DNA from 2 places in the Paenibacillus xylanilyticus genome. Region 1 is predicted to be linked to the other one. Evidence: a T-box and tRNA genes for the amino acid it is inferred to sense, from the RefSeq annotation. Region 1 holds a T-box; the other holds one or more tRNA genes.
What was found. A T-box is a leader RNA that pairs with one kind of tRNA and senses whether it is charged. The one in region 1 lies ahead of trpS (tryptophan--tRNA ligase), so its partner is inferred to be a tRNA-Trp.
Positions count from the first base shown of each region.

Region 2: it has a tRNA-Trp gene. The T-box ahead of trpS (tryptophan--tRNA ligase) is inferred to sense a tRNA for this amino acid. The anticodon was not compared.

Region 1 covers NZ_CP044310.1:714,573-730,477, reverse strand. The annotation lists gene F4V51_RS03435 (GerAB/ArcD/ProY family transporter) at 1-1,050, shown strand, start outside; gene F4V51_RS03430 (GerAB/ArcD/ProY family transporter) at 1,076-2,194, shown strand; gene bcp (thioredoxin-dependent thiol peroxidase) at 2,253-2,717, opposite strand; gene F4V51_RS03420 (ABC transporter permease) at 2,763-3,548, opposite strand; gene F4V51_RS03415 (ABC transporter permease) at 3,553-4,347, opposite strand; gene F4V51_RS03410 (ABC transporter ATP-binding protein) at 4,348-5,394, opposite strand; gene F4V51_RS03405 (LCP family protein) at 5,608-6,651, shown strand; gene F4V51_RS03400 (glutamate-1-semialdehyde 2,1-aminomutase) at 6,748-8,067, shown strand; gene F4V51_RS03395 (aminotransferase-like domain-containing protein) at 8,164-9,543, opposite strand; gene F4V51_RS03390 (DMT family transporter) at 9,716-10,651, shown strand; T-box leader at 10,679-11,006, shown strand; gene trpS (tryptophan--tRNA ligase) at 11,163-12,158, shown strand; gene F4V51_RS03380 (GerAB/ArcD/ProY family transporter) at 12,281-13,387, shown strand; gene F4V51_RS03375 (spore germination protein) at 13,368-14,837, shown strand; gene F4V51_RS03370 (Ger(x)C family spore germination protein) at 14,834-15,905, shown strand, end outside.
Region 2 covers NZ_CP044310.1:1,778,175-1,794,079, forward strand. The annotation lists gene F4V51_RS08050 (cytidine deaminase) at 1-128, shown strand, start outside; gene F4V51_RS08060 (HD domain-containing protein) at 323-913, shown strand; gene F4V51_RS08065 (NUDIX hydrolase) at 963-1,418, shown strand; gene F4V51_RS08070 (HIT family protein) at 1,436-1,768, shown strand; rRNA gene F4V51_RS08075 (16S ribosomal RNA) at 2,314-3,865, shown strand; rRNA gene F4V51_RS08080 (23S ribosomal RNA) at 4,136-7,062, shown strand; rRNA gene rrf (5S ribosomal RNA) at 7,246-7,362, shown strand; tRNA gene F4V51_RS08090 (tRNA-Glu) at 7,453-7,524, shown strand; tRNA gene F4V51_RS08095 (tRNA-Val) at 7,649-7,724, shown strand; tRNA gene F4V51_RS08100 (tRNA-Trp) at 7,729-7,802, shown strand; tRNA gene F4V51_RS08105 (tRNA-Lys) at 7,812-7,884, shown strand; gene F4V51_RS28815 (hypothetical protein) at 8,400-8,552, shown strand; gene F4V51_RS08110 (hypothetical protein) at 8,662-9,441, shown strand; gene F4V51_RS08115 (hypothetical protein) at 9,529-10,230, shown strand; gene F4V51_RS08120 (YhfM domain-containing protein) at 10,248-10,664, shown strand; gene F4V51_RS08125 (GNAT family N-acetyltransferase) at 10,697-11,266, shown strand; gene F4V51_RS08130 (Cof-type HAD-IIB family hydrolase) at 11,412-12,188, shown strand; gene F4V51_RS08135 (hypothetical protein) at 12,261-12,404, shown strand; gene F4V51_RS08140 (HAD family hydrolase) at 12,455-13,117, shown strand; gene F4V51_RS08145 (glycosyltransferase family 4 protein) at 13,213-14,373, opposite strand; gene F4V51_RS08150 (DMP19 family protein) at 14,601-15,170, shown strand; gene F4V51_RS08155 (hypothetical protein) at 15,273-15,563, shown strand; gene F4V51_RS08160 (hydroxysqualene dehydroxylase) at 15,671-15,905, opposite strand, start outside.

The DNA.
Region 1 (15,905 bases):
ATGGTTATAGGAGATATGATGCTGATCTATCCCTCTGTCATTACGTCCTATGCTAAGCAAAACGCCTGGATCTGTGCCCTCATCGGAATTCCCCTTGGTATGGCGCTCATGGCCATGTTCCTTAAACTGGGCAATATGAATCCGGGCAAAAACCTGGTTCAGATAGCACGTAAGTATTTGGGATTCTGGCCAGGAACCGTTTTTTCTATCATCTACCTATTTTACTTTCTCGTGGGTACATCCACACATTCCAGAGAAATAGGCGATTTTATGACCAGTCAGATTTTTCAATTCACACCTATTCGGATCATTATCCTGATGTTTGTCATTACTCTGGGCTGGGGGATATACAACGGCCTGGAAGCCATCGGGCGGACAAGTGAACTGCTGCTGCCGATTGTGATCATTTTCATCCTCGTTCTTTCATTTTGCCTTCTGCCCAAGGTAGAAATCAGTCATCTGAAGCCCTTCACAGATACTAATGTTGTGTCTCTTGCACAAGGCATACTCGTAAGTGTCACCTATCCGGTAGGCGAAGCCATCGCGATCCTCATGATTTTACCCTATACTGCGAGACAAGCTCACCGAACCCGGGACGTCATCGCTGCTGTTGGACTGGGCAATTTGATGCTGGCAATGCTGGTCACCATCTCCCTCCTGGTGCTTGGTGCATTTCTGACTCAGCACAATATCTATGCATCCTTTATTTTATCTCAGAAAATCAGTATCGGAGGGTTCTTTGAACGTATCGAGGCCATTATGGCTACCTCCTGGCTGATCTCAACCTATTTCAAAGCAATGATTTATTTTTATGCGTTCATCGTGGGAATTGCGGAGCTCTTCAAGCTCAAACAGTATCGGATTCTCCTTCTGCCAGCATGCATGCTGGTATTTGGAATGGCCAATGTAGTAGCACCTAACCTGACCTTTATCGTCATTACCATCGTTCCGTATTGGGTAGATTGGGATACGACCCTAGGGATTCTGCTTCCGGGGATGCTGCTGCTTATTGTGACATTCAGAAAAAGAAAAGAATCGATATCCAACTGATCATATAGGAAGGAGCACATGTACCATGCTGATTAAAGATCGCCTTACGGTACGGCAATTTACCCTGCTGACCTTCCTAACGATGGTCGGGGACATGATTCTCATCTATCCATCGCTCGTGACTGCATATGGCCGGCAGGATGCATGGATATGCTCCTTGCTAAGCCAACCGATCGGTATATTAATTATATGGATTCTGTTCAAGCTCCATCGTACCCATCCTGAATTGTCCCTGATCGAAATCTGCAAAAAATTGCTTGGTCCATGGATGGGTTCCGTCCTGGCTGCCGGATACCTGTTCTATTTCATCATGGGCACCGCGGTATGTCTCCGTGAAGTGGGGGACTTTATGACAACACAGATCTATCTTCAAACCCCCATCCGAGTCATTCTGACGTTGTTTCTAATCCCCATAGTATGGGGGATTATACATGGGCTAAAGACCATGGGTTTGAGCAGTGAACTTCTCGCTCCCATTGTCGTTGTCTTCATGATTCTTCTGCTGCTGGGGCTGCTGCCACAAGTAGAGCCTGCCAAACTCCAGCCCTTTCTTGAAACGCCGTGGATCAAATTATTACACAGCACGATTAGAGGTGCTTTCTCTTCATTTGGCGAGTTGATCGTATTATCCATGTTCCTTCCTTATGTGAATAGGGCATCTCATCTTAAACGGGATATATTGCTCGCAACGATTGCAGGGGGAATTATGCTTACTATGCTTGAGCTGGTTTCTCTCATGGTATTCGGTCCTATCCTTACGCAGCATGGTTTCTACATTTCCTATTCACTTGCACAGAAAATCAATATCGGTAACTTTTTCGAACGAATCGAAGCACTGATGGCCATCTCCTGGCTGATCTCGACCTATTTTAAGAGCATGCTGTATATGTTCGGTTTTGTTCTGGGAATAGCCCAGTTATTGGAGTTAAAAAGTTACAAGCCCCTGATTCTGCCCTCAGCCTTGCTGATGTTTGCTGCATCCGTTCTAATCGGGCCCAATATCGTCTTCTATACCAGCACCGTCATGCCCGCATGGCTCGACTGGAATGTGACCGTCAGCCTGGTTATCCCGCTCTTCCTGCTTCTCGTTCATCGCCTTCGCTACCAGAGAAAGAAACGGCCTACCAAACGTGTAACCTCATAAAAAGGCAGTGTCCACGGTAATATCCGGAAACACTGCCTTCGTTGATGCTGAATACTTATTACAGGGACTTTACCGTCTCCAAAGCGGATTCAATATGTCCTTTGACTCTGACTTTCGACCATTCCTTGACTAGCTTGCCCTCTTCATCGATGAGGAATGTGGAACGGACAATGCCCATGTATTCCTTGCCATACAACTTCTTAAGCTGCCACACCCCATATTGCTCAGCTACCTGATGTTCTTCATCCGATAACAGGGTGAACGGCAATCCGTATTTGGCAATAAATTTATCATGCCTGCTCATCGGATCCGTACTAATGCCCAATATAACCGTGTTCAACCCCTTAAACTCCTCATGGCGATCCCGAAAATCGCATGCCTGCTGCGTACAGGACGAAGTCATATCCTTGGGATAAAAGTAGATCAGTACCCGCTGGCCGCGGTAATCGGAAAGCTTCACGGTCTCCCCGGTGCTCGATGGAAGTTCAAAATCCGGAGCAAGGCTGCCTTCAGTTAACGTCATCTCTATTCCTCCTTCTCATCTTACCCTCTATTATCGGGCTTCTCTCTACGAACCTGCACCACGGTAGCGTTTCACGCCGTAGTTCCAGAGCGTAAGTCCAATCGCCCCGAAAACCAGTCCCATAACTGGGGTCAGCAATGCCATGCGATGCATCTCTGATCGATCCAGGAACAATGCTGCCGGATAGATCCCGACAAAAGCAAACGGAATGACCCAGGTTAACAATACCTGAATGGCACGATTATAGATCGTTACCGGATAACGTCCATAACCCTGAATGTTGTACATCAATGGAAGAATACCTGTCGGAGCATCCGAATAAAAGGATAGCGACGTCAGTGTAGTATATATCCCCGCGTAGATTAACACAGAGCTTAGCGCCAAAATGATTAGCGCCGGAATATGCCACCATTCCAGGACAAGTCCCATTTCCGCCCCGCTGAAGATCATGATAATCAGTCCGATAAACGAACCCACAAGTGCAGGCGGGTCCACATTTTCGAGTAATATCTGGAACAGGTTATGCGCCGGACGCGTCAGAATGCGATCCATCTCACCCTTAACAATATATCGCTCACTGAACCCCCAGAGATTGATAAAACAGCTGAAGATGCCATAGGGCACCATGAAATAACCGTATACAAACAGGACTTCACTTTCGCTCCAGCCTCCGAGGTTATCCGTGTGGCGGAAAACAACAAAGATAAAGATCAGATTCGTTGCCTGGAACAGCAGATCGGAAATGATCTCAACCCAGAAATCGGCACGATACGTAAGCCGTGTTTTCATGTAGTTTTTTAAATATTCCCCAATTAGACCTAAATAGTACATGCTGTTAACCCCCTTGCACGAACAGACGCTTGCGCGCCTGACGCCAGATCAGCATCATTGGAACGAGCAGGATAACAAACCAGAGCACCTGAATTCCGAGTACACTCCAAATGCCGGTACCTTCCACTCTTCCCGTGAATACAGAACCTGGCAGATATGTGATGGCTTGAAAAGGCAATACCTTCATGATCGCGGACATCCAGCCTGGATAGAGGCTGATCGGAATGATGAGACCGGAGAACAAATCGACCACGACCCGTTTCATGCGCATCATACCTTCGTTGTTTTCCACAAAGAACGCTGCCAGTCCCGTAATGACATTAATCTGGGAGTTAATGAGGAAACTGAAGAACAGCATGACAAGAAATCCGATCCACGCTGAAGGCGCGGTAGGCAGTTCAACCGGGAACAGCAGGATGGCGATGAGCATGCCTGGGATCATCAGCAGCAGGAAACGGAACACGCCCTCACCGAGACCCTGCATCATTTTGACCATAACGTAATTAATCGGCCTTATAAATTGAATGGCAATGGAGCCATCACGGATATCTGCGGCAATTTCACGGTCCAGGTTGTTAAAATAAAATGCACGCGCCATCCAGGATACCGCCACATACGTGGTCATCTGGGCTGCCGTAAATCCACCCAGTTCTCCACTTCCACCATAAATGGCTTGCCATGTAAAGTAATACACGCCAATATTCAGCGTATATATCAAAATGCCGGAATAATAATTCACCCGGTACGCCAGCATCGTCAGAAACCGGATTCGCATAAAATCAAAAAATGCACTATTCATCTAGGATACACCCACCGCTTCTTTCCCTGCTCCCACAATCTCGGGACGCTCGGCAGAACCGGATTGGTAGATACTCCGTACAATCTCATCGGTATTAATCTCAATAATCTGAATATCCGTAATATCAGCCTGTCCCACCACACGGCCAAGGACATCGGATACATTGAGTTCCAGCGGAATCCAGACCGATGCGGACAGCTCGTTCTCTACCGTCCAGCGTACGGGCATGGCGGCAGTCCATTCCTGCATCTGTGCTATGGTGTGACCCGTGCCGAACTTGAAACGAATTTCCCGTTCCTTGCCCCATTGGGATTTCAAGTGATCCAGACCGCCATCATAGATGATATTCCCGGCATCAAGCATGATCACTCTGGAGCACAGTGCTTCAATATCCTGCAGATCGTGTGTTGTCAGCAAAATGGTTGTTCCGTGTTCCTTATTCATGTCCTTCAGGAATTCTCGGATCTCCGACTTGACGACAATGTCCAGACCAATGGTTGGCTCATCCAGAAAAACAATATCCGGATTGTGCAGCAAGGCGGCCACCAGTTCGCAGCGCATCCGCTGCCCGAGACTGAGCTTGCGAACCGGACGATTCAGCAGATCCTGCAGCTGCAGCCGCTCAACCAGTTCATCCAGCCGTTTGCGGAAATCGGATTCGTCCACACGGTATACCTTACGCAGCAGATGGAATGATTCAATCACGCCAATGTCCCACCACAGCTGGCTCCGCTGACCAAATACGACACCAATATTCTGTACAAATTTCTCCCGTTCCTGGTACGGAACATATCCACCAACCGATATATGCCCTGAAGTAGGCACCAAAATGCCGGTCAACATCTTGATCGTTGTTGATTTACCGGCACCGTTCTCTCCAATATATCCGCAGATTTCACCCTGGGGAATCTGAAACGAAATATCGTTCACCGCCAATACTTCCTGGTATTCGCGTTTAAACAGATCTTGAAATGCGCCCTTCAGTCCACCCCGACTTTTCTGGACGCTAAACGACTTGCGCAAATCTTTGACATCAATCGCCAGCATGATTATACCTCACTTGGATTTTGTTGAAATTGCTTGTAGCCCAAAAAGAAATTATAATGGTATCAGTCAAAATTCAGCAAGCTTTTAAAATAGCTGAAGCTGCGTCCTCTGACAGCTGTTAGGGAAGGGACGTGCACGGAAGGCTTCAGGCTATGTTACTACGGAAACTGAACTCGTTTTTTTATTTCATCTCAAATACAAAGGAGAGCTAGCATGACCAGAAAGACGAAGAGAACCATATGGATTTCTCTTGCCGCCTTTGTTCTGATCGTTGGAGGCGCAGCGGCATTTTATTTCGGTTCTATTCTCAATCAGTTGAATGGCTTGCAGAAGGAAGGCGACGAATCTCCGTTCGCCAGTATTGAAAATGTCGAAAAAGTGAATACACCGGACCCTCCAAAATGGGAAGGCACTGAAACAGTAAATATATTGGTTATGGGTGTTGATGCCCGTGGCCTCAAAGAAGGGGAAATTCCCCGTTCGGACAGCATGATGGTTGTATCGCTCGACCCACTCACCAAAAAAATCAACCTGTTCTCCATTCTGCGAGACACTTACGTCGATATAGACGGATATGGCAAGGAGCGGATTAACACCGCGATTACCCACGGTCCCAATGCAGCGATGAAAGCGGCTGGCGATCTGCTGGGGATTCCTGTCCAATATTATGTGTATACCGATTTCCAGGGATTCATCAAATTGGTGGATGCCGTTGGCGGTGTGGATTTTGACGTAGAGAAGGACATGCACTATACAAGCAAGGCAGACAATAACGAATACGATATTGATTTGAAAAAAGGTTATCAGCATCTCGATGGTGAAACAGCACTTATGTATGTGCGTTTCCGTCATGATGCGATGTCCGACTTCGCTCGTTCCGAGCGTCAACGTGAATTCCTGAAAGCCGTAGCGGCGAAAATGCAATCTACGACTACCATTGCCAAGCTTCCTACCATTCTGGAACAGGTAAGCCCTTATGTGGATACAAACCTGACACTCTCGGATATGTGGAAGCTGGGTGGACTTGGATATCAGAGCAGCATGAACGGCAGCGAACAAATTCCGCCGATGAACATGCTGAAGGAAGAGCGGACCGCAGGTGGAGCACAAGTCCTGACGGTAACCAATGAAGAGAAATTGAAGCAGCATATTCAGGATATTATTCATCCGCCCGCTGAACCGGAAGACAGTACAACTGGAACCGAAGATAAAACAGCAAGCGGTGAAGACCAACAGTCGGAGCAACCGGCTCAGTAATGTAAACACGCAGAGGGCAGCCATTATGCTGCCCTCTCGCTGTGTTGTGTTACGAAAAATTTGCAACAAAATTCATAGCCGAAAGGAATTAAATCCATGAACTCATCTCGTCCCCAATCCGAAATCTTATATAAAGAGGCACTTGAACATATTGTAGGCGGCGTAAACAGTCCTTCCCGCTCATTCAAAGCCGTTGGCGGAGGCGCACCCGTTTTTATGAAAAAAGCGCAGGGCGCACACTTCTGGGATGTTGACGACAACCGCTACATCGATTATCTGGCAGCGTATGGCCCTATTGTCACCGGACACGCTCACCCTCATATTACCCAAGCCATTAGTGAAGCAGCAGCAAATGGTGTGTTGTACGGTACGCCAACCGAGCTTGAAATCAAGCTTGCCAAAATGCTGAAGGAAGCCATTCCTTCCATGGATAAGGTACGTTTTGTTAACTCCGGTACCGAGGCAGTGATGACTACCATCCGCGTGGCCCGTGCCTACACCAAACGTAATAAAATCGTAAAATTCGCCGGCTGTTACCATGGTCACTCCGATCTGGTGCTGGTTGCTGCAGGTTCCGGCCCTTCCACCCTCGGGATTCCGGATAGTGCAGGAATTCCAACCAGCATCGCACATGAAGTGATCACGGTCCCTTATAATGACCTGGATGGCCTGAAAGATGCCCTGGAGCGCTGGGGTGATGACGTTGCAGCGGTTATGGTGGAGCCCATTGTCGGGAACTTCGGCATGGTTATGCCAGAGCCAGGCTTCCTGGAAGGGTTGTGCGCCATGACACGTGCTAACGGATCACTGGTGATTTATGACGAAGTCATTACGGCTTTCCGTTTCCACTATGGTTCAACCCAAACGTATGCCGGTCTTGCCAATCATGCCGAGATTGAACCCGATCTGACTGCACTCGGCAAAATCATCGGTGGCGGGTTGCCAATCGGAGCTTATGGCGGACGCAAGCATGTCATGGAACAGGTTGCTCCGCTTGGACCTGCATACCAGGCTGGAACAATGGCCGGCAATCCTGCCTCCATCTCCGCAGGTATCGCTTGTCTGGAAGTACTGCAGGGCGAAGGTGTGTATGAAGAAATGGAACGACTGGCCATTGAGCTGACATCAGGTCTGCAGGCGTCTGCCGATCGTCATGGCATTGATCTGACGATTAACCGGATTCGTGGCGCTTTCTCCACACACTTCTGCAATCACCCGGTAACAAATTATGATCAAGCCCAAGATACAGACGGGGAACGGTTTGCTTCCTTCTTCCGGCATATGCTGAACCGCGGTATCAACCTGGCTCCATCGAAGTACGAAGCCTGGTTCCTGACTACAGCTCACACAGATGAGGACGTGCAGGCAACACTGGAAGCAGCTGAAGCTTCCTTCAAGGCGATGGCTCAAGAGTAGTTCCTAAGATTTCAATTGAACCAGATAAAGGCGTGCAATCAGGCTGATTATTCAGCTTGGCTGCACGCCTTTTTGTATTTTGGGGCCGCAAATATATCACTTCATCTTACCGCTTTGCAGCTTGACGATCTCTTCACGAATGATCCGCATACCCTCCTCAATCCGCTGCTTCGGCACATTGGATATATTCAGCCTAAGCATTTTATCCTGCTGCGTTCCCTCAGGGTAATAACGCTCGGTTGTACCTGCTATTACTCCGCGTTCTTCCAGCCTTGATAACAACACGCCAAGCGGCATATTGCCGGCTAGTGGCAGCACGGTATGCTCCCCCCCTGTTCGCGGAGCATTGGCAAAGGGACTAAACTCCGGATCGGCAGCCAGCTGCTCATGAACCTTCTGCATCCGGGCTGCATAACGACTGCGAATGACTTTCCCGTGATGTGCAAACATGCCATTGCGAATATAGACCTCCAGTGCAGCCTGGGACAGCACCGAGGTGTCGATATCCAGCATTTTTTTGTGTCTCCCGAACGAAGGAGCAAGAGCCGCGGGAAGGACAGCTACACCAATGCGCAGGCCGGGAAACAGAATTTTGGAGTAGCTTTTCAAATAGATAACCCTGCCTACAGTATCGTAAGAAAATAGCGGGTCCTGTTTTGTATTTTCCTCCAAATCGGCTAAATAATCGTCCTCCACCAAGTACACGTCATATCGTTCGGCCAGCTTAATTAATCTCTTCTTCTCGGCTAAAGTCATGGATGTCCCCAGCGGATTGTGAAAGCGTGGCATGACGTAAAAGAATTTAATATCGCCTTCACCAAATTGCCGTTCCAGCGACTCCCAATCAAGACCTTCCAGCGTTCGTCTTACTCCCGTAAATGGTACATTCAGCCCTTCCAGCAGGGACGGCATAAGATGATAGCTTGGTAGCTCAATCAGCACCCGTCTCTTGCCATTCGGAAAAGCCATCAGGGCCATTACAGCGAGCGCCTGCTGCACGCCAGATGTAATAAAGAACTGTTCCGCAGGGGCAAACACCTGATAATCGGCGAATTGCCTCTGTAACAAATGAATCAGGGATGGCAATCCTTGCTCCGTACCATACAGAAACAACTCCGCCTGATTGTTCTCCATCGCCTGATCAACACAATGACGAAAATCGGAATACGGAAATACACGGGGATCGGGAGCAGCAGAAGCGAAGTCCAGCGGCTCTTTCCAGTCCACATCCTCTGCCCCCACTCCGTTCTGGACAGCGTAATATCCCGACTGAGGGACGGCATACACCAGATGTCGCTGCTCAAGCCATTGATACGCACGAATCGCCGTGCTTACACTGCATTGATATTGTTCAGCCAGCACACGCACTGCCGGAAGTTTGATTCCCTTGTCCATCCACTGCTGATGCCCCCGCTGTTGCAGCTGCTCCTGTATCCAACGCTGCAGCGACTCTGCGATTATTTCATATTTTTTCATATATTAAATTTTCCTTTCCACATAACTGTACCGGTACAATCTCTACTTTTCATCATTGTACCATGACTGAACTGACCGTATATTGAATAAAGCAAAGATCTTACAGGACGTGATAACAATCAATGTCTTTGCCTAGTCCAATCAACATAATCAGGCTATATGGAGGAACATTATGAATACGACACGTACCCAGGCTTATGCCTATACCGCAGCCGTATTGTATGCGGCTATCATTGGTTTATCATTTCTGTTTGTCAAAATGACCGTCCATGTGGCACACCCGATGGATGTGCTTGCACATCGGTTCGCCCTATCCCTTCTCGTCGTTAGCATTCCGGTTGTCCTGGGATGGATCGAAATCCGGCTCACACTGCGGGATCTATGGCGAATCATACCGCTCGGTCTGCTCTCGCCGGTTTTGTTTTTTGCCTTTCAGGCCTTTGGGCTTGTATCATCCAATTCATCCGAGGCCGGAATCATTCAGGCCATGGCCCCTGTCTTCACCCTTATTCTGGCTTCAGTATTCTTGAAAGAACGGACATCTGTGCTGCAAAAGCTATTCCTGCTTCTTTCTGTTGCCGGAGTGGTCTTCATCTTCCTGATGAAAGGCAGCGGAATGACTTCAGGTAATTTCAAAGGAATTGCCCTGCTGCTGCTCTCCACGGTTTGCTTTGCAGGGTATGGCGTGCTTGCCAGACCGCTCACCCAGAAGTATAAGCCGATGGAATTAACGTGGGTTACCCTGCTCGTCGGTTGTCTTGTCTTTAACGTCTCTGCCGTCATCCGTCATCTATCCAGCGGTACAATAAGCGATTATGTAGAACCTCTCAGGGATGAATCTTATCTAGGGGCGCTGGCCTATCTGGCCATCCTCTCCACCATGATTTCGACTCTGCTGTCCAGCTACGCGTTGACCCATCTGGAAGCTTCGAAGATGAGTGTATTCAGCAACTTCTCCACCTTGATTTCCATCGCGGGTGGCGCCTGGATTTTGCATGAACCCGTCAGCAGTTACCATGTTATCGGAGCGATCCTGATTATTGCAGGTGTACTCGGAACCAATATGAGCGGCAAAAAACACAGGCTGGTCAGTAAAATCAAAGCATGATACAATGTGAAAAATTGTAAACGGACGTTATCAACGATGATGAAGTGAAGTACATACGACAGCGTGCTCCAGAGAGCCGGCGGATGGTGGAAGCCGGTGCACGGGTCGTATGGAAATGGGCTTCGGAGTTCCAAGCTGAACACGGCCTGTATCCTGTAATCGGGGTGCAGAACGGTAAGTAGGCAAGGCGGCATGTTCAGCCGTTATCCACGGACAGGATATCGATCGATAGATATGCTGGTTCCGGTCTGGTTTTTCAATCAGCCTGACCATCAATCTTGATCCGTATCTCCAAGCGGGCCGCAACCAGCGGCCAATTAAGGTGGCACCGCGAAGCACAAGCTTCGTCCTTCTATTCTGTTCCCTCACGGGAATCAGGATGAAAGACGAGGCTTTTTTTGATACCTGCATACTGTAACAGGCTGAAAGGGGGTGATGGTCGTGGAAGATGGCTGGTGGCGTCAGCAGATTAGAATGCTCGAACAAATCCAAAATCAAAGGAGAATGAACCATGAATATGAGCAAGGATGTTATTTTAACTGGAGACCGAACCACGGGGCAGCTTCACCTCGGCCATTACGTGGGCAGCCTGCGCAGCCGGGTGCAATTGCAAAATGAATACAAGACCTATATTTTACTGGCAGATGTGCAGGCCTTAACCACCCACTATGATCAGCCAGGGTTGATTGCAGACAGTGTCCATCAAGTGACTCTCGATTATCTCGCTGTAGGTATTGATCCTAACCAAGCCACACTGTTCATTCAATCCATGATTCCGGAGATTGCGGAATTAACGGTGATCTTCTCCATGTTTGTCACCGTGAACACGCTTCGGCACAACCCCACCATCAAAACGGAAGCGCGTGATCGCGGATATACGGATCTGTACTACGGTTTCTTGGGCTATCCGGTCAGTCAGGCCGCTGATATTGCATTCTGCAAAGCGACACTCGTTCCGGCAGGTGAAGACCAGATTCCACATGTTGAGACTGCACGCAAACTGGTCCGGAGATTTAATGAGCTCTACGCTCCTGTTTTGCCTGAACCACGCATTTTGACTGGTGAGCGGCTTGGCGGACTCGATGGGATCGGCAAAATGAGCAAGAGTATGGGCAACGCTATCTCCTTGAATGCGAGTCCGGATGATGTGCATGCCAAACTGACCAAGGCCAAGACCGATCCTGCACGTGTCCATCGTACCGACCCAGGCCATCCCGATATCTGCCCGGTATTTGCATACCATCAGTTATTCCGGAAGGAGTACGCTGAAGAAATTCATGCCAGCTGCAGCCAGGGTTTCATTGGATGCAGCGATTGCAAGCATTTGGCCGGCACTGCGATTAACGATTTGCTCTCACCCTTTCGTGAGCGGCGTGCTTACTATGAGCAGCGCGGGAATGAGGTGAAAGAAATCCTTGTCGAGGGTACTCGTCAGGCTCGCAAAGTCGCGCGGGAAACGATGCATGAAGTACGAGAAGCGATGGGGATTCGTTATTTTGATCTGTGAAGTTAAGGAACAAACCTGAAATACAGCATGGGATACATCAACTTAACTATTCACTGTATGAAGCAACCCAATCACGTTAACAATGCTGAGGATAGTCTATCGCGAAAAGGGGACCCCTCCGCATGAAACCTAGACAACCTTCTTTTTTGCAAGCCTTGATGTTAATCATGTTATCTGTCGGTCTGATTAGCCACGTCCTGATCATTCCTGCCTTGTTAAGTGCGGCTAAAAGAGACTCCTGGCTTTCGGTCCTGTTATCGGCAGGACCCTATCTTGTATTTGCGCTTATGCTTTCCTATGTCTCCCGTTTTCTTCAGCATCAAACCTTACACGAATGGCTGACTTCCCATCTGGGCAAGCCTCTGGGCTTCATCCTTCGGATCGGAAACAGCCTTTTTTTCCTGTCAGTTATCTACTTCACCCTGCACGATACCACCACATGGGCCAAAACCAATTACCTGACGGAGACACCGGTATTGGCAACAAGTATTGCGCTTATGTCGCTCTGTGCCTATGCTGCCTACAAAGGCATTCGTTCGCTCGCATTTACAGCAGGACTCGTTCTGCCTCTCGTTGTAGTGCTTGGCATCTATGTTTCAATCGTAAATACCCAATACAAGGATTACAGCCGTCTCCTCCCTGTACTTGAACAGGGCTGGCAACCCGTTTTCCATGGCATGATGTACAGCCTTTCAGGCATGTTTGAGCTGCTCTTTATCTGGTATATCCAGCCACACTTGGCTAAACGAATCCGTGTATGGCAGTATGTTATGCTCGCGTTTATTATCCTTGGACTGACACTCGGCCCGCTCATTGGCGCTATTGTAGAATTCAATCCGTTTGAAGCGGCCAAAATGCGTTATCCTGCTTTTGAGGAATGGCGGATTGCCTCCTTGGGCAAATACATTGCACAGACCGATTTCTTCTCGATCTATCAATGGCTGGCGGGTTCATTTACCCGAATTAGCCTTGCCATGTATATTGTGGTAGAAATTTGGAATATTAAGAGCACCTCCAGAAGGTTAATCAGCATGGTTACGATCGCTGTTTTGTTTATTCTTTCCATGCTGTACCGTTTGGACGATATGACATTCGAAAAGCTGCTGGTCGATTACGTCTTTCCCATCAATCTCATTTATCTAAGCGGATTAGCCATTATTGCCACCGCCGTTGGATTCGTCAGTTCACGCCATCAGAGGAGGAAACATCATGGAGCACCAAGCGATTGACATCACGTCCCATGAAACACTGCTTGCCTCTTTGAAAAAACAATTCGATCCCTGTGCGGATGTCGTTATTCAGACTTTTCCTGCCAAAAATGAAACCGATAAGTCGGTAATTATGCTATATTGTGACGGCTTGACCGATGGCAAACAAATTAACCAGTTCATTATTCCCCGGCTGGAAGAGCATTCTTTGCTTATTGAAGAAGCCCACCCCAAAGAATTGGGATTAACACTGAATCCAATAGAAGATCTTACCGATGCAGAAAATATCAACCTTCTGATTTTCAGTGGACAATTGCTGCTCATTTTCGGAGACGGTGAGCAATCCTGCAGTCTGGATATTGCAAGTATACCAGGCCGAAATCCTGAGGAATCAGCGATTGAGTCATCGATTAAAGGTCCCCGTGATGGATTCACCGAAGAATTAAGCGTAAATATTGCTCTCATTCGCAAACGAATGAAAACCTCTTCCATGTGTTATGAAAAATATGTGAAGGGCAGCCGAACCCAAACCTCTATTGCCCTCTTGTATGTGAGAGACATTATTAATCCCGAAATTCTGAAGGAAGCTCGCAAAAACCTGGAGCAGATTGAATTGGATGGCCTTCTTGGAACTTCCATTATGGAACGTGCCATGATGGGAGGCATTCGCAGTATTTTCCCGCTCACCGATAATACGGAGCGTCCTGATTACGTCGTGGACTCACTCTTAAACGGGCGTTTTGCTGTTCTGATTGAGGGTTCACCTATAGCCATCATTGCCCCAACAACCCTGTTTAATCAGTTGAAATCACCGGAAGACGAGAGTACCCCTTTCTTTATTGTGACATTTGAACGGATTCTGCGCATTTCCGGCCTGCTTATTGCCTGCTTTTTTCCAGCCTTCTATATCGGTTTAACCAGCTTTAATGTGGAGCAGATTCCTTTACCCCTTCTGGCGACAATAGCCGAAACACGTATGGGCTTGCCCTTGCCAGTGACATTGGAGGCATTTCTAATGATCTTCATGTTTGAGCTATTCAACGAAGCAGGCCGTAGACTGCCGCGTGCATTAGGTCAGACTGTCAGCGTGGTAGGTGGGCTTATCATTGGTGACGCAGCTATTCGCGCCGGAATTACTTCACCAACCATCATTGTATCCGTCGCCATCTCGGTTATTTCCAGCTACATATTGGTGAATACGGTACTGAGTGGAGCTACAGCCCAGGTTCGTATCGGAATGCTTGTCCTGTCAGCCCTCCTCGGATTATTCGGTTTTATGATTGGCATATTTGCTTTACTGGTACATCTCGTATCTCTGGAATGTTATGGCGTGTCCTACTTGTCTCCTGTATCTCCCTATATTCCCGGTGACTTTACCCAATCCGTATCCATGAAACCTTCCATGAAAAGGACCAAACGTCCGGCCGCACTTCATACTCAGGATTCCACCCGACGGAGGAAACGTCCGTGAATAGATGGCTTTCCCTGGGTGGCTTGCTTATAAGCTGCATGGTCCTCCTGACGGGTTGCTGGGATTCCAAAGAGGTTCAGAGCATTAACTTCATCACCGGAATCGGGATAGATTATGAGAATAATAAATATATCGCTTACGCCCAGCTGATCGATTTCTCCAGTATTGCCAAACAGGAGGGACCAACTTCTCGGGAAGCAGGCGAGATCTGGATAGGGCGAGGCGAAGGAACAACACTAAGCATGGCTATTAACGCTCTCTATCAAACTTCGCAGCAGCAAACTCTGTGGACCCATGTTAAGGCCATCGTTTTATCGAAAAACGCCCTGAACGGCAAGCTCGAGGATATTTTCAACACACTACTGCACTCCGGTGAGCTGAGATATACACCTTGGATTTACGGTACGGAACAAAGCATCCCTGATGTACTTGCTCCCTCTGCCCTGTTAAATCAATCCACCCAGACCATTGAGCTATTCGAACCGGTCAAGCTGTATAAGCAGTTCTCTTCCTTCGAACCGATCCGTCTTCATCAGCTTCTTGATGGATTTCGCGAACCCGCTTCGGTCATTCTGTTACCATCCATAACGAACAGGAACCAAACCTGGTCTAATGGGGATAAGAATCCCCCTCTAATCAAAACGGATGGATTTTTTGTCATTTCAAACGGCACCAGTCAAGGCAAAGTGACGGGCGAGGAAGCGAATGGTACCCGATTCGTGAATTATGAACATGTCTACCGGTATCCATTGTACGTATACAAGAATGGAGGTAAGACGCCAGATCTGACACTGAAACTGCATGACCCGCATACCAAAATTTCAGCAAGAAAGGAAGGAAGCGGGGTCACCTTCGACCTCGTTACTTCGGCAGAAGGGATCATCGTTGAAGAACATGGCCCTCACCAGTCTCCCCAAACGATGGAGGAAGCCGCCGGGAAACAGATTGAGTCCGAAATCCGTGATACGTTCGAAAAAACCAAATCACGCCAGATCGATTCTTACGGGCTGGTGGAACATCTGTATCGTCATGATCTCGCTCTATGGAAAGAGCAGGTTCAGAACCGGG
Region 2 (15,905 bases), 1.1 Mb from region 1:
CATGCGGTATCTGCCGAGAATTGATCAGTGATTATGGGCAGGGCACGCAAGTCATTTTGCAGGGAGAAGAAGGATACACCAAAACAACAATTGGGCAGCTTCTGCCACAGAAATATTCAAGATCATAAGGAAAGAAAGAAGGTGCAAAAATGTTTGAGATTATGGATATCCGGCAAAAGCCAGACATGCTGCAGGCAGCTGTTCAATACTTTTGGAAGCAGTGGGGGACTAGAGTATGGCTTGTCTCTGGATTTTAGATATAAAGTTTACTGGTATGATCTTATGAAATAGAGTTGGTTTCGCATCTAAAGGAGGATATATCATGAGTGAATCTTTACAGGATCAGATTCAATTTCTAATTGAGATTGATAAACTGAAAACAATTGAACGGAGAACAAGAATTATCCATGGCGATAGACGTGAAAATGATGCGGAGCATTCATGGCATCTAGCCATGATGGCATTGGTTTTACAGAGTCACGCGAATAAGGAGGTGGACATCCTGAAAGTCATTAAGATGCTTCTTATTCATGATCTGGTTGAAATTGATGCTGGAGACACATTTGCTTACGATACAACGGGGTACACGGATAAATTCGATCGTGAGATCAAGGCGGCTCATCGGTTGTTCGGCATGCTGCCCAAGGAACAGGCTGAAGAAATGCATAATCTCTGGTTAGAGTTTGAGTCAAAGGAAACGAATGAGGCACAATTTGCCTCGGCTCTGGATCGGTTACAGCCTCTAATTCACAATTATCAGAATGAAGGAGATACGTGGTTAAAATACAACGTTACAAGTGATCAAGTCATCAATAGAAATCGTGAAATGGCAGACGCTTCGGATACATTGTGGACGTACGTGCAGCAGTTAATTCAAAACTCCATAGATCAGGGAATTCTGAATAAATCGTAGTAACGCGGATGAACTGGTCATATTCATTGAGGAAGAAGAGGGAGCACTCATGGGCTACATTATGGAACTTCGAAAACTGGTTGGCTCGCGGCCGCTGATTATGGCAGGTTCTTGTGTATTGGTGTTCAACGAAGAAGGCCATCTGTTGCTGCAAAGACGTACAGACAGTCTTGACTGGGGAACGCTCGGTGGTTCGCTTGAACCTGGTGAGTCGCTGGAAGAGGCGGCAGCACGGGAATTGTATGAGGAAGCGGGTTTAAGGGCAGAGACGTACAAGCTCATTACCGTTTTCTCGGGTCAAGATATGTATTATAAGTATCCCCATGGAGACGAAGTATACAATGTGACGGCTGTTTATGAAGCTAAAGGAATCAAGGGTAATCCAGTTGTTATGGACGATGAAGGGTTAGAGCTCCGATACTTTGATCTGGCCCAACCGGTCCCAGAGATTAATCCCGTCACAGAGTATGTACTAAAGAAGGCAGGCTATATCAAATCCAACTGAAAAAAGGGGCGTTCCATTTGACACAAGACTTTTATTGTGAGGAAGTTCTCAGCGGCAAGGCGAAAGTGAAAATTGTTATGGAGACGGATAATGTACTGGCTTATCATCATACCCGTCCTTACTATGAACATCATATCGTGGTTATTCCGAAGATCCACATTCAATCCTTCATCTCAGAAGAAGAAACGAATGACGACGAGCTGATGCTTGAAATCATGCAGGTCATTAAAAAGATCGCTGCCGGTATGGTGGAGCGTACGGGCGCTTCCAAAATTGTGACGAACCTTGGTAGTTACCAGGATTCGAAGCATCTGCATTGGCATGTCATCAGTGGTGAACGAGTGACTTAGGTCGTAAGAAGATCACTTGTAATTATCTATATGTGTGAGTAACAGGCGAAGTATGGTGTGGTCATGAAACCTTCTACTGCAGTTTGTTGTGTGCCCTAATAAAATAAGTTGGCAGCCGGCTGACTAGTCGGTTGTTTGTTCTAATTAAGCTATCGAGCAATTATTCCAAAGCAAACGTTACAAATATATAATTCAATTCCGCAGATTTAGAAATTCGAGAAGACTCGAAAAAACACTTTACAAACAATCCTCAAACATGATATATTATTTTTCCGGCCGAAAAGGCATGGGAAACTCTCGAAAAAAATATTTCGAGAAAAAACTTTACAAGATATAATGAAATGTGATATATTCTAATTCCGGCCTTGAAACAGTCGGTAACGAAGTTTGATCTTTGAAAACTGAACAACGAGTGAGTAAATGATCTTGCTTGCAAGATCAACAAATGAGATTTTTAATCTCGTCAGATTCAAAATGAGCTAATCGCTCTTTTCAATACTTTAGATGATTTTCATAGCGTCTAACCGCGCTGCTGAAATTCATCTTTATTGGAGAGTTTGATCCTGGCTCAGGACGAACGCTGGCGGCATGCCTAATACATGCAAGTCGAGCGGACTTGAAGAGAAGCTTGCTTCTGTGATGGTTAGCGGCGGACGGGTGAGTAACACGTAGGCAACCTGCCCTCAAGCTTGGGACAACTACCGGAAACGGTAGCTAATACCGAATACTTGCTTTCTTCGCCTGAAGGAAGCTGGAAAGACGGAGCAATCTGTCACTTGAGGATGGGCCTGCGGCGCATTAGCTAGTTGGTGAGGTAACGGCTCACCAAGGCGACGATGCGTAGCCGACCTGAGAGGGTGATCGGCCACACTGGGACTGAGACACGGCCCAGACTCCTACGGGAGGCAGCAGTAGGGAATCTTCCGCAATGGGCGAAAGCCTGACGGAGCAATGCCGCGTGAGTGATGAAGGTTTTCGGATCGTAAAGCTCTGTTGCCAGGGAAGAACGTCCTTGAGAGTAACTGCTCAAGGAGTGACGGTACCTGAGAAGAAAGCCCCGGCTAACTACGTGCCAGCAGCCGCGGTAATACGTAGGGGGCAAGCGTTGTCCGGAATTATTGGGCGTAAAGCGCGCGCAGGCGGTCATTTAAGTCTGGTGTTTAATCCCGGGGCTCAACCCCGGATCGCACTGGAAACTGGATGACTTGAGTGCAGAAGAGGAGAGTGGAATTCCACGTGTAGCGGTGAAATGCGTAGAGATGTGGAGGAACACCAGTGGCGAAGGCGACTCTCTGGGCTGTAACTGACGCTGAGGCGCGAAAGCGTGGGGAGCAAACAGGATTAGATACCCTGGTAGTCCACGCCGTAAACGATGAATGCTAGGTGTTAGGGGTTTCGATACCCTTGGTGCCGAAGTTAACACATTAAGCATTCCGCCTGGGGAGTACGGTCGCAAGACTGAAACTCAAAGGAATTGACGGGGACCCGCACAAGCAGTGGAGTATGTGGTTTAATTCGAAGCAACGCGAAGAACCTTACCAGGTCTTGACATCTGAATGACCGGTGCAGAGATGTACCTTTCCTTCGGGACATTCAAGACAGGTGGTGCATGGTTGTCGTCAGCTCGTGTCGTGAGATGTTGGGTTAAGTCCCGCAACGAGCGCAACCCTTGATCTTAGTTGCCAGCACTTCGGGTGGGCACTCTAAGGTGACTGCCGGTGACAAACCGGAGGAAGGTGGGGATGACGTCAAATCATCATGCCCCTTATGACCTGGGCTACACACGTACTACAATGGCCGGTACAACGGGCTGTGAAGCCGCGAGGTGGAACGAATCCTAAAAAGCCGGTCTCAGTTCGGATTGCAGGCTGCAACTCGCCTGCATGAAGTCGGAATTGCTAGTAATCGCGGATCAGCATGCCGCGGTGAATACGTTCCCGGGTCTTGTACACACCGCCCGTCACACCACGAGAGTTTATAACACCCGAAGTCGGTGGGGTAACCGCAAGGAGCCAGCCGCCGAAGGTGGGATAGATGATTGGGGTGAAGTCGTAACAAGGTAGCCGTATCGGAAGGTGCGGCTGGATCACCTCCTTTCTATGGAGAATCGTTTCCCGTAGCGGAAACATTCAACAAGTCTTCAGGAAGTATGCTTCCGAAGCGAGTTTTACTCCGTAAAGCTTTTAACTCACTCGTTGCTCAGTTTTGAGAGCTCAAACTCTCAAACAGCTTGCTTTTGCATGGAGCTTGTTCTTTGAAAACTAGATATCGAAACGAAAATTGCGAATTAGAACATTCCTTTTAGCTGAACTTGTGTAAACAAGTTTCAAATATTAGTGATAACTGCATTGCTCATCATGAGCATTTGGTTAAGCTACTAAGAGCACACGGAGGATGCCTAGGCGCTAGGAGCCGATGAAGGACGTGGCGAACAACGATACTGCCTCGGGGAGCTGTAAGCAAGCTTTGATCCGGGGATGTCCGAATGGGGAAACCCAGCTGGGGTAATATCCAGTTACACCTAACTGAATACATAGGTTAGTGTGAGGCATACCAGGGGAACTGAAACATCTAAGTACCTTGAGGAAGAGAAAACAATAGTGATTCCGTCAGTAGCGGCGAGCGAACGCGGAACAGCCCAAACCAGAGAGCTTGCTCTCTGGGGTTGTGGGACGTCTCACATGGAGTTACAAAGGAGCCGGTTAAACGAAGAGGTCTGGAAAGGCCCGCCAAAGAAGGTAAAAGCCCTGTAATTGAAAGTCTGCTCTCTCCGAGACGGATCCCGAGTAGTGCGGGGCACGTGAAACCCCGTATGAATCCGGCAGGACCATCTGCCAAGGCTAAATACTTCCTAGCGACCGATAGTGAAGCAGTACCGTGAGGGAAAGGTGAAAAGCACCCCGGAAGGGGAGTGAAATAGAACCTGAAACCGTGTGCTTACAAGAAGTCAGAGCCCATTTTAGGGGTGATGGCGTGCCTTTTGTAGAATGAACCGGCGAGTTACGTTCCCGTGCAAGGTTAAGGTGAAGAGCCGGAGCCGCAGCGAAAGCGAGTCTGAATAGGGCGCTCGTAGTACGTGGACGTAGACCCGAAACCGGGTGATCTACCCCTGTCCAGGGTGAAGGTGCGGTAACACGCACTGGAGGCCCGAACCCACGCACGTTGAAAAGTGCGGGGATGAGGTGGGGGTAGCGGAGAAATTCCAATCGAACTCGGAGATAGCTGGTTCTCCCCGAAATAGCTTTAGGGCTAGCCTCGGAAAACAGAGTCGTGGAGGTAGAGCACTGATTGGGTGCGGGGCCCGCAAGGGTTACCAAGCTCAGTCAAACTCCGAATGCCATAGACTTACTTCCGGGAGTCAGACAGTGAGTGCTAAGATCCATTGTCAAAAGGGAAACAGCCCAGACCATCAGCTAAGGTCCCCAAGTGTGTGTTAAGTGGGAAAGGATGTGGAGTTGCACAGACAACCAGGATGTTGGCTTAGAAGCAGCCACCATTGAAAGAGTGCGTAATAGCTCACTGGTCGAGTGACTCTGCGCCGAAAATGTAACGGGGCTAAACACACCACCGAAGCTATGGCTTGATGCTTGCATCAGGGGTAGGGGAGCGTTGTATAAGGGTTGAAGGTGTACCGTAAGGAGCGCTGGACATTATACAAGTGAGAATGCCGGTATGAGTAACGAAAAGATCAGTGAGAATCTGATCCGCCGAAAGCCTAAGGGTTCCTGAGGAAGGCTCGTCCGCTCAGGGTAAGTCGGGACCTAAGGCGAGGCCGAAAGGCGTAGTCGAAGGACAACAGGTCGAAATTCCTGTACCACCGTAAATCGTTACGAGCGATGGGGGGACGCAGTAGGGTAGTGACGCAGACTGATGGATGTCTGTCCAAGCAGTAAGGCTGATGTGTAGGCAAATCCGCACATCTAAGGCTGAGCTGTGATGGGGAGTGAAAATTACAGTAGCGAAGGTCATGATCTCACACTGCCAAGAAAAGCCTCTAGCCAGATGAAGGTGCCCGTACCGCAAACCGACACAGGTAGGCGAGAAGAGAATTCTAAGGCGCGCGGAAGAACTCTCGTTAAGGAACTCGGCAAAATGACCCCGTAACTTCGGGAGAAGGGGTGCCCCGGTAGTGTGAATAGCACGAGGGGGCCGCAGTGAAAAGGCCCAAGCGACTGTTTAGCAAAAACACAGGTCTGTGCGAAGCCGTAAGGCGAAGTATACGGGCTGACGCCTGCCCGGTGCTGGAAGGTTAAGGGGAGCGGTTAGGGAGTAATCCCGAAGCTGTGAACCGAAGCCCCAGTAAACGGCGGCCGTAACTATAACGGTCCTAAGGTAGCGAAATTCCTTGTCAGGTAAATTCTGACCCGCACGAATGGCGTAACGACTTGGGCGCTGTCTCAACGAGAGATCCGGTGAAATTTTAATACCTGTGAAGATGCAGGTTACCCGCGACAAGACGGAAAGACCCCATGGAGCTTTACTGCAGCTTGATATTGAATTTGGGTACGATCTGTACAGGATAGGTGGGAGCCTTTGAAGCATGAGCGCCAGCTTGTGTGGAGGCACCGTTGGGATACCACCCTGATCGTATCTAGGTTCTAACCTGGTGCCCTTAGCGGGTACGGGGACAGTGTCAGGTGGGCAGTTTGACTGGGGCGGTCGCCTCCTAAAGAGTAACGGAGGCGCCCAAAGGTTCCCTCAGAATGGTTGGAAATCATTCGAAGAGTGCAAAGGCATAAGGGAGCTTGACTGCGAGACCTACAAGTCGAGCAGGGACGAAAGTCGGGCTTAGTGATCCGGTGGTACCGCATGGAAGGGCCATCGCTCAACGGATAAAAGCTACCCTGGGGATAACAGGCTTATCTCCCCCAAGAGTCCACATCGACGGGGAGGTTTGGCACCTCGATGTCGGCTCATCGCATCCTGGGGCTGAAGTAGGTCCCAAGGGTTGGGCTGTTCGCCCATTAAAGCGGTACGCGAGCTGGGTTCAGAACGTCGTGAGACAGTTCGGTCCCTATCTGTCGTGGGCGTAGGAAATTTGAGAGGAGCTGTCCTTAGTACGAGAGGACCGGGATGGACGTACCGCTGGTGTACCAGTTGTTCCGCCAGGAGCACCGCTGGGTAGCTATGTACGGACGGGATAAGCGCTGAAAGCATCTAAGCGTGAAGCCCCCCTCAAGATGAGATTTCCCAGTATGTAAGACCCCTTGAAGACGACGAGGTAGATAGGCTGGGGGTGGAAGTGCAGTAATGCATGGAGCTGACCAGTACTAATCGGTCGAGGGCTTATCCAAATTGCAGGTTCTAGTCGCACATTTCGTTTCGGATCTAGTTTTCAGAGAATAATCTCTGAAATGAAAATCGGTACAACACTCCAATGTGTGTATGATTTTCAGTTCCACAGACGCTGAACCATTCATCCACACCGATGTGTAGGACCGAATGGAACGCGAACGCATTTGTTACACAAATGCTCGTTTGGTGGCGATGGCGGAGGGGTTCCACACGTACCCATCCCGAACACGACCGTTAAGCCCTCTAGCGCCGATGGTACTTGGACCGAAGGGTCCTGGGAGAGTAGGACGCTGCCAAGCGAAACCCCACTGGGGTATTTTTTTTGGCTCATATGATCCAAAAGCCCAGTTGGTATATTTTACAGCTTCTTGTTTGTTGAGAGCTATTAAGGCCCGTTGGTCAAGGGGTTAAGACACCTCCCTTTCACGGAGGTAACAGGGGTTCGAATCCCCTACGGGTCATAACTTTACTTCTTAAAGCAACAAGGGAATGAGAATCCCAAAGGTTCGTCGGAGGATCATCATCGTTAGCAACTGCTGCGCAGTCTCGAGCGAAGTGAGAGTATCCCCTACGGGTCATAGATATGGAGGCTTAGCTCAGCTGGGAGAGCATCTGCCTTACAAGCAGAGGGTCGGGGGTTCGAGCCCCTCAGCCTCCACCATTATAGGGGCATAGTTTAAAGGTAGAACAACGGTCTCCAAAACCGTTGGTGTGGGTTCAATTCCTGCTGCCCCTGCCATTTTATTATGAGCCATTAGCTCAGTTGGTAGAGCACCTGACTTTTAATCAGGGTGTCGAAGGTTCGAGCCCTTCATGGCTCATTTTTTCTATCTCCGTGTCGGGCGATCATTCATCCGGCGTGTAACTTCTAAAATTATCAAAATGGACCATGGTTAGTTTAGCTGAGAGTAAACTACACTAACGATGGAGTCTGCTGAATATAAGAAACCCTTGAGGAAAACTCAAGGGTTTTTTCGTGTATTCTCAAACTCTATGGCATGTAACGATAAAGAAGAGTAAGACGAAGCCAAGTATACGAGACGATATTGAAGTCCCCAAATGTGAAGAGCATCGAGGCTTTGAAAAATATTAATGACTGCATAAATATTTACGGGCTGTCCGAAGAACTGCGATTATTGAACTACTGAAAACGTAATGTTAGTTTGCTATACGTTAGTCGGTTGTACGCGAGCATGTACTGGGGTAGTGTTACTCATTAATCCTCTTGAAAGTGATTTCAGGGAAAATATGCTAGAATAGGAATGATAATTAAAAAATAACGTGCCTGTAGCTTAGACATTTTTGCTTTGATCAGGTGGATTAGGAGGAAAAAGTATTGTTTTCAATAGTGTCATCCTTTGCAATTATATTTAACTTGGCGTTATACGGATTGGGTCTGTATGCTCTTATCCTGTTTATAAAACTCGCTCAACGTGGAATCCAAGCACTGGATATCTATCTAAGCGAGAAACGTGGGGGACGTTTCTAATTCTATCATGAATCAACCAACCACAAGATTATCATTTTTCTCTCAGTGTTTTATTTCTACTAGTTTAGTATGATTAATACATCAATGAAGTAAAGAGAGGGCAAATGACATGGTGGATACTTTCTTAGAACAAATCAACGAGTTGAACGAGCTTCAAAAAGACTTGGTCAGCATACATCCTTTATTTGCAGAGCATTATCCTGTGGTTGTTGCATTTGAAGCCCTATTATATATGTATGATTACTCGGTAGAGAAAGGGCAGTATGAATGGGTGAAAACTGTTCCGGATGATCTAAATATCCCTGACGAGTGTCTGGCAGCCATGCCAGTGCACCATATGAACGCACGAATGTGTGCAATTGTGACAGACTCCGCCTTCCAAAATTTTGAGCAGAAAGTGTTTCTGTTTCACGAGTATGTTCATTGTTATGTCCATGAGAAATATGGGGAGATCGGAAATCGTCTTCCCATTAAACATAGGATGGAGAAGATTAAACGTGTGACATGGGAGCTGGATTACGAATTCCCTTATGAGGATGAGAATGTGATCCAGCGGATCAATTCACTGTTGATTGCCTTAAAGAGCGGGGATGTAGTCGAGGTACAATCAGCAAGAAAAGCGTTATTCAGCTCTTTAACAGAGGAACAAGGAGAGTACTGGAACTGGCTGGAGTGGAACGAAGGCTATGCGCGATATATCGAGAATCGGATACGAGAAAAATTCGGGCTGGAATTGAATCATTGGGGGGACGCAGCCCCTTATAACCGTCTGGTTTTCTATGAGTGCGGATCGGAGTACATCAGTCTGTTGGTTCGTGAACAGCCGGCTCTTCATACAGATTTGGAACAGTTGTTTAATACAATTCTGTTAGAACGAGTTCAGGGATGAATTTGCTTTTCCTCGGCTAAATGCTGTTAAGTAATGTTTCTTATCGGTTCTATGAGCAGCAGACTCTTGTGTAAAGGAGAATATTCCATGCCATTGCCTATGGTTCACTTACATGTCGCTGTGCTATTTGCTGATGCCACTCCAGAACGTGTTGAACAAGGTTCATTCTATCTTGGGAATATCGCACCGGATTCCATTCACATGCGTGAGGGTACAACGAGGGAGGACAAGGAATACACTCACTTCAACCCTAAGGATGACGAGAAATATATCGCACGTTTACAAGAGCTATACTCCGTCTATATTCAACAACGTTCAGATGAAGGCTGGAAGTGGTTTGTACGCGGTTATTTCATGCATTGCATGACGGATTATTACTGGTTCCGGAGTGTGTATCCTAAATTTGTGGAACGAGTCACCAGCACGGATGAAACCAACGATGTGAAGCGAACCAAGGATGAACTTGGCCGTTTGTACTACCAGGAGACGGATCAGATTGATTTTAACCTCTATCACTATGCTAGTTGGAGTCGGGATGCATGGGATATGCTTAAAAATACTCTGAGTTATGATGTCGAGGGTCGTTTAACCGCAGAAGAGATTCTGCGCTGGAGGGATCGTACAATTTCATTTTTTAACGAGCAGGCCAATGAGCCCGGAATCGTGCCCACATACTTGACTGATGATTTGGTACAGGCGTTTGTGACCGATACGGTGCAGCGGTTGAGCTTGTTATTCCAATCTTGGGACCCTGAGCTGCAGCATCTGAATGTGGATATGGGAAGATAACGAGGGGGTGTTTGCGGATGAAAAAAGGAGCACTGCTCTTATGTTTGTTCGCTGTTATCCTTGCGAGCTGCACACATACCGATACTTCTGGTTCAGATGAAAATCTTCCCTCGCTCATCACTTTAACCTGTAACCCCGATTACACATTTGAAGCTTGCCAAGATATTCAGTTCGATGAGCATAGCGAAGTTCGGGTGATCATGAATGCGATAGAAAACGCGGAACTTTTACCCGGAAATCTGAATTATGCCGCGGAATACAAGATGAGTATAATAAATACGGATCATTCCGTGACCAAATATGATTTTTCAATAGGTACTGATCCTGAAATGAAGGCCCTGTTGGTAGACGGGATAGACACCACCACAGGATATAGCATATCGCTAGAGTATGCAAATCAACTAAGAGCATTAATTGAGAAGCATTCTGATTAATCAGACATCATGAAATGGAGAGACCGTTATATATGGATCAACTAACTATCACTCAACCCTTAAATTCAACAGATGTGGAAGGTGCCTACCTGGTGTTTGAACGTTCCATTACGCAGGCGTTTAATCAAGAGGGACTGGGTTCACTTCAAGATGATATTAAGGATGAAATTGAACATAAAAAGTCGCTGCTTCAATCAACATTACATCCGGACAAGTCTAGTGAGTCTATTGATGCCGGATCTTTTTTTCTGCTGGCTAAACGCGGAAATAACGTCGTTGGGACGATTTCATATGCGCCCTGCGGTGAGGAGATCCGAATTCTCAGTGAGAATCGACTGAATCATATCGGAGAATTGGGTAGCTTATACATACTGCCGGAAGTTCAAGGTCAGGGACTGGGCTCGATGCTCATTCGGGCGCTCGCAACTGAACTTCAGAAGCGAGGGGTTAAGCAATTTTGCCTGGATAGCGGTTACCGGACCGCGCAGAAGAAGTGGAAGCGAAAGTTTGGAGAGCCCTACACCGTGGCACACAACTACTGGGGCGAGGGAACGGACCATATGGTGTGGTTATGCAGTGTAGAGGATTTTGCAGCAAATTAGAAGCCCCAAAGAGATGACAGCCTGGATTGCACAGGGGTCATCTCTTTTAAGAAGTGAGACATTCAAAATAAGAGGAGTCTTTCTGTTGAGGTTTGTCTTCCATAGTGTATTCAATTCAATTTATGCAGATTAGGGGGAAGAACGTTTGATTCGAATTGTGTTCTTCGATGTAGACGGTACATTGTTGAGCGAAACAGACCGTGGTTTATCATCATCTACGTCGGATTCCATTCGCGAATTGATACATAAAGGCATACGGGTGGTGCTTGTCACAGGCAGGCCCTACAGTTTGTGTGAGGAGTTCATTGATTTGGGGATTGATACCATTATTTCAGCCAATGGGGCATTGATCAAAATCGGGGATGAGATTATACATAAGTCCGTGCTCTCTGGAGAGATGGTCCGGGAATTAAGTGAATTTGCCGAATTGAACAATCACAGCATTTCCTATTTTACAGAGTCGTTTGCAATGAATGGTGTATGTGCCAAGGATGTCCGCGTCATAGGAGCCTTGCAGGAAACCCTTGGCGTAACGCATTCTCCGCAGAAAATGGATTCTTTGGAGCAGGAAGTGGTTTGCATGTGCTTATATGCGGATGAGACAGAGGCAGAGAAATTTCAGGACAGATTTTCTTCATTGCGCTTTGTGAGATTTCATCCGTATGTGTTCAATGTGCTGGAAGAAAACGAAGTATCCAAATCTGCAGCTGCTGCGAGAGTCCTTGACTATCTCCATCTGACCAGAAAGGAAGCCATGGCCTTCGGTGATGGAGAGAATGATATTGATCTGCTAGAGTTTGTTGGCCTCGGGGTCGCAATGGGAAATGGGGGAGAACGTCTTAAACAAAGCGCAGATTACGTTACTCTAAAGGCGAGTGAGGACGGAGTCACCCATGCATTGAAGAAGTTTAAGCTGATATGAGCAACAAGGATTTAATGTAAAATATATCCTTAATATGGATTTTAATATAAAATGGTAGATAAAGAGGTGAGGGTGATCGAAGAATTGATTCTTTTGGTGTGTATCTTGGTCATGACAGTCACGTTACTTAGCATCGAAGTGAAAACCAAAAAAATAATGCAGGAGCAAGCCCGAATAAATCAGAAGCTGGAGCAATTTTTGGAGAAAGACTCCTAGCGAGGGACGATTTACGAAATTTAAGGCAAAGCTAAGGGGGGTGAAGTACAATGGACCAGATTAAAGCCATTATTTTTGACTTGGACAATACCATTTTGAACAGAACGCGAACTTTCGAGGGATTTACCCAAAGCCTGTTAAAGACATACTTCAGCCATCTGGAAACTACCGATAATATCAGTCAACGAATTATTGAACTTGATCAAGATGGTTATAAGGATAAACCGCTTCTATTCCATGAATTGCTGCAGGAGCTGCCTTGGTTCGTGTATCCGCCACATGATGAGCTTATGGAGTTCTATGGCAAGGAGTACGTAAGAAGCGCGGTGCTGATGGAAGAGGCGCGGGAAGTGGTGCAGCAGCTCCGAAGCAAATATCAAACCGGATTAATCACCAATGGCAAAACAGATATACAGTATGGCAAAATCGATCAGCTTGGAATTCGAGATGATTTTGACCTGATTATTGTTTCGGAAGAAGCTGGGGTGAAAAAGCCCGATCCGCAGATATTTCGACTAGCACTCGATCATTTCGGTCTGTCTCCCGAGCAGTGCATTTACATAGGAGATCATCCGACGAACGATGTTGAGGGAGCTGCCAATGTAGGCATGAACACCATCTGGATGAAAGTCAACCAGCCTTGGCAGGATAGCATCACGGCCCGTCCTCTGCATTCTATCACGCATCTGCGTGAATTGCTGCCCTTGCTATAAGAAAGGAATAGTTGAAAGAGTGAGGATGCTGGCTGCATCCCCACTTTTTCTAGCATTACCGACTTCAAATTCAAGCATTGTCTATCTAACAAGGTTCAGGCTGTTATGATTCGAGACTTCGAGCGTGTGCTGCGGTTCTCAATAGCTTCTTCGTAGTCCCTGATCAATCCGTCAAAAATATGCTCCCAGGATCGCTGGAGAGCCAGCTTCCTGCCTTCCAGACCCATTAACTGAAGCTGATCCAAGTGATCGCCCCAGAGACATATCTCACGAATCAGGGCCTCGGAATTGCCCGGCTCAAACAAAACACCACTGCGGTGATGCATCACCAGATCCTTCACCCCTCCCGCATTTGCAGCAAGAACAGGCAGTCCGGAAGCCATCGCTTCCAGCACCACATTTCCAAAAGTTTCTGTACAGGAAGGAAACACAAACCAATCCGAAGAAGCATACATAGCAGCAAGCTCTTCGCCATGCATATAACCGGTAAATGTCACATTCGGCGGGCATTGCGAACGCATTTTGGGAAGCAGGGGTCCGTCCCCAACAATGAGCCAATGTACACGGGATTGCATGTGTTCAGGCAGATGCTGCATGGCAGATGTGAGCGTAGCGATATCCTTTTCTGGGGCAATTCGTCCAACGTAGAGTAAAATAAGAGGGGCTGTTATATTGTAGCGAGTACGAATCGCATCTCTTCGTTTATCTGGTGCATATAGATCGCAGTCAATGCCGCGTGACCAGAGCTTGAGACGCTGAATACCTTGCGACTGGAGTGTGTTTAAAGTTTCCAAGGACGGTGCCAGGGTGGCATCGGCGGATCGATGAAACCATTTGATGTACTTCCAATAGAGAGGAATCATGCTTTTCAATCGGTAATATTCGAGGTAGCGATCGAAGTGGGTATGATAGGAGACCACATGAGGCCGTTGATGCTTGAGTGCATACTTGAGACCGAGAAGTCCCATATTGAAAGGTGTGGCGATGTGCAGCAGATCTGGCTCAAAAGCTTGCAGCTGTTGATGGATGGAGGTCCGGTTAGGTAAGGCGATCCGACATTCCGGATACAGAAAAAAGGGGATATTGGCGACCGCTCGTACCGAAGCGGAGTCGCTGCCATCAATGACAGACATCGGAGTAAACAGCAGATGTTCGATACCTCTGCGGTTCATGTGATTACTCAGGCGGTGCAGCGTACCGGCAACACCATTGGTTTCGGGAATGTAGGTGTCGGTAAACAAGGCCAGGCGCATCATTACCCCTCCCATGACTCTTGATGTGAAGATCATAACAATGGATCGTTTTCCGCAGGTCAAATGAAGGTTAACTTCAAGACACTCTATGTAAATTTGAAGATAGCCTGTCCAGGAGAAATGATGAATGTATTCAATTAAAATAGGTTATTCTGCTATGATATAAAAGTTCAAACGACCGAGAGGTTGTTTGGACCGCAAATGGGTCTAGTGTATATAGGAGGAAATGGATGAATACCTTACAGGAAGAATTACAACAATTATTGCCTTTGGATCAGCTTGAAGCCATGTCTGGGGAAGAAGTGGTGGGGAGTGTGGCCATGGATCTATACCGTGCGGAGTTTGCAACCATTCGTGAATGTGGGCCTGAACTTCCGCAGGTTCTGCGTGACGTTATCCTGATTATTGATCTGGATACCGAGCTGTCCATGAACGGCATGACTGGATTTTTGGAGAATGCAAGTGGAGGATTCCTGCAGGAAACGATAACCGCGATGCAGCGGATCGGGAACGAGGCTGATGCCGAGATCCTGAAGAGTATCCAGCACGAATTATCCGGGAGTGGCGTCACTTCCGAGCAACTGAGGCAGAATGTGAATGCATTGTCTGAGCACGATGTAGCCACGTCGCTGAAAACACATGGGCCGCACATTCATGAAGTCTTGCAGCGGGTAGAATTGCAAGCCGGAAGCTTGAGCATGCAGGAAGATAATGAAGAGGTATTCGATCTTCTGTATCAATATGTGGACAATAACAAAGACAGCTTAAGACAGGAAATCGAGCACATATTGAAGAATTAAATTCAGTTCACGGGGAGAGCTACCATAAAAGACAGGTGATGTAGTGGATCTTATTTTATCCACACTGATGGATAAACACACCGTGTATAAGGGGGCCAACGGATGAGGATCAATAAGCGTTTGTGCGTTGAATCATTGCTGGTTACACTGTTCATGATTTTGGGTTTGATCGGTTGGAAGGTAGTTCAAGGTATGTGGATGACAGCGACTTACGTACCTGATATGTCAGATAGCTATTCATCGGCTACTAACTTGCAAACCCAAGTTGCCTTTGGAGCTATCGTTCGATGGGATGCGAGCTTGATTCTTCTCTATGGGGTTGGTTCTATCCTGTTTGCCGCCGCTTATTATGGAATCCGGTCAGGCCTCATGAAGAGAAAGCAACGTTCTTAGAGTTTATGAGATCTTATTTTTTCTATACACCAAGGGCAGCCCGGCTCGTCAGGTCATGACGGCGAAGGCTGCCCATTTTGCTGTATCGATATTAGCAAGCCAGATGATTATTCAGTCGCTTCCTTCAGAATGCCAGCTGCTGCCTTCTGACCAGATAACACGGCGCCTTCCATCGTGGTAAACATGGGCTGTTTGGTATAATCACCAGCAAGATAGAGTCCACGGATTGGAGTCACCTGTTCGGGACGCTTGCGTTCATTGCCTGGGGCGATTCGATAAAAGTTTTCATTTCCTCGTACAATACGATACTCGGTTACGGATGAGACCCCTTCATGAAGTCCG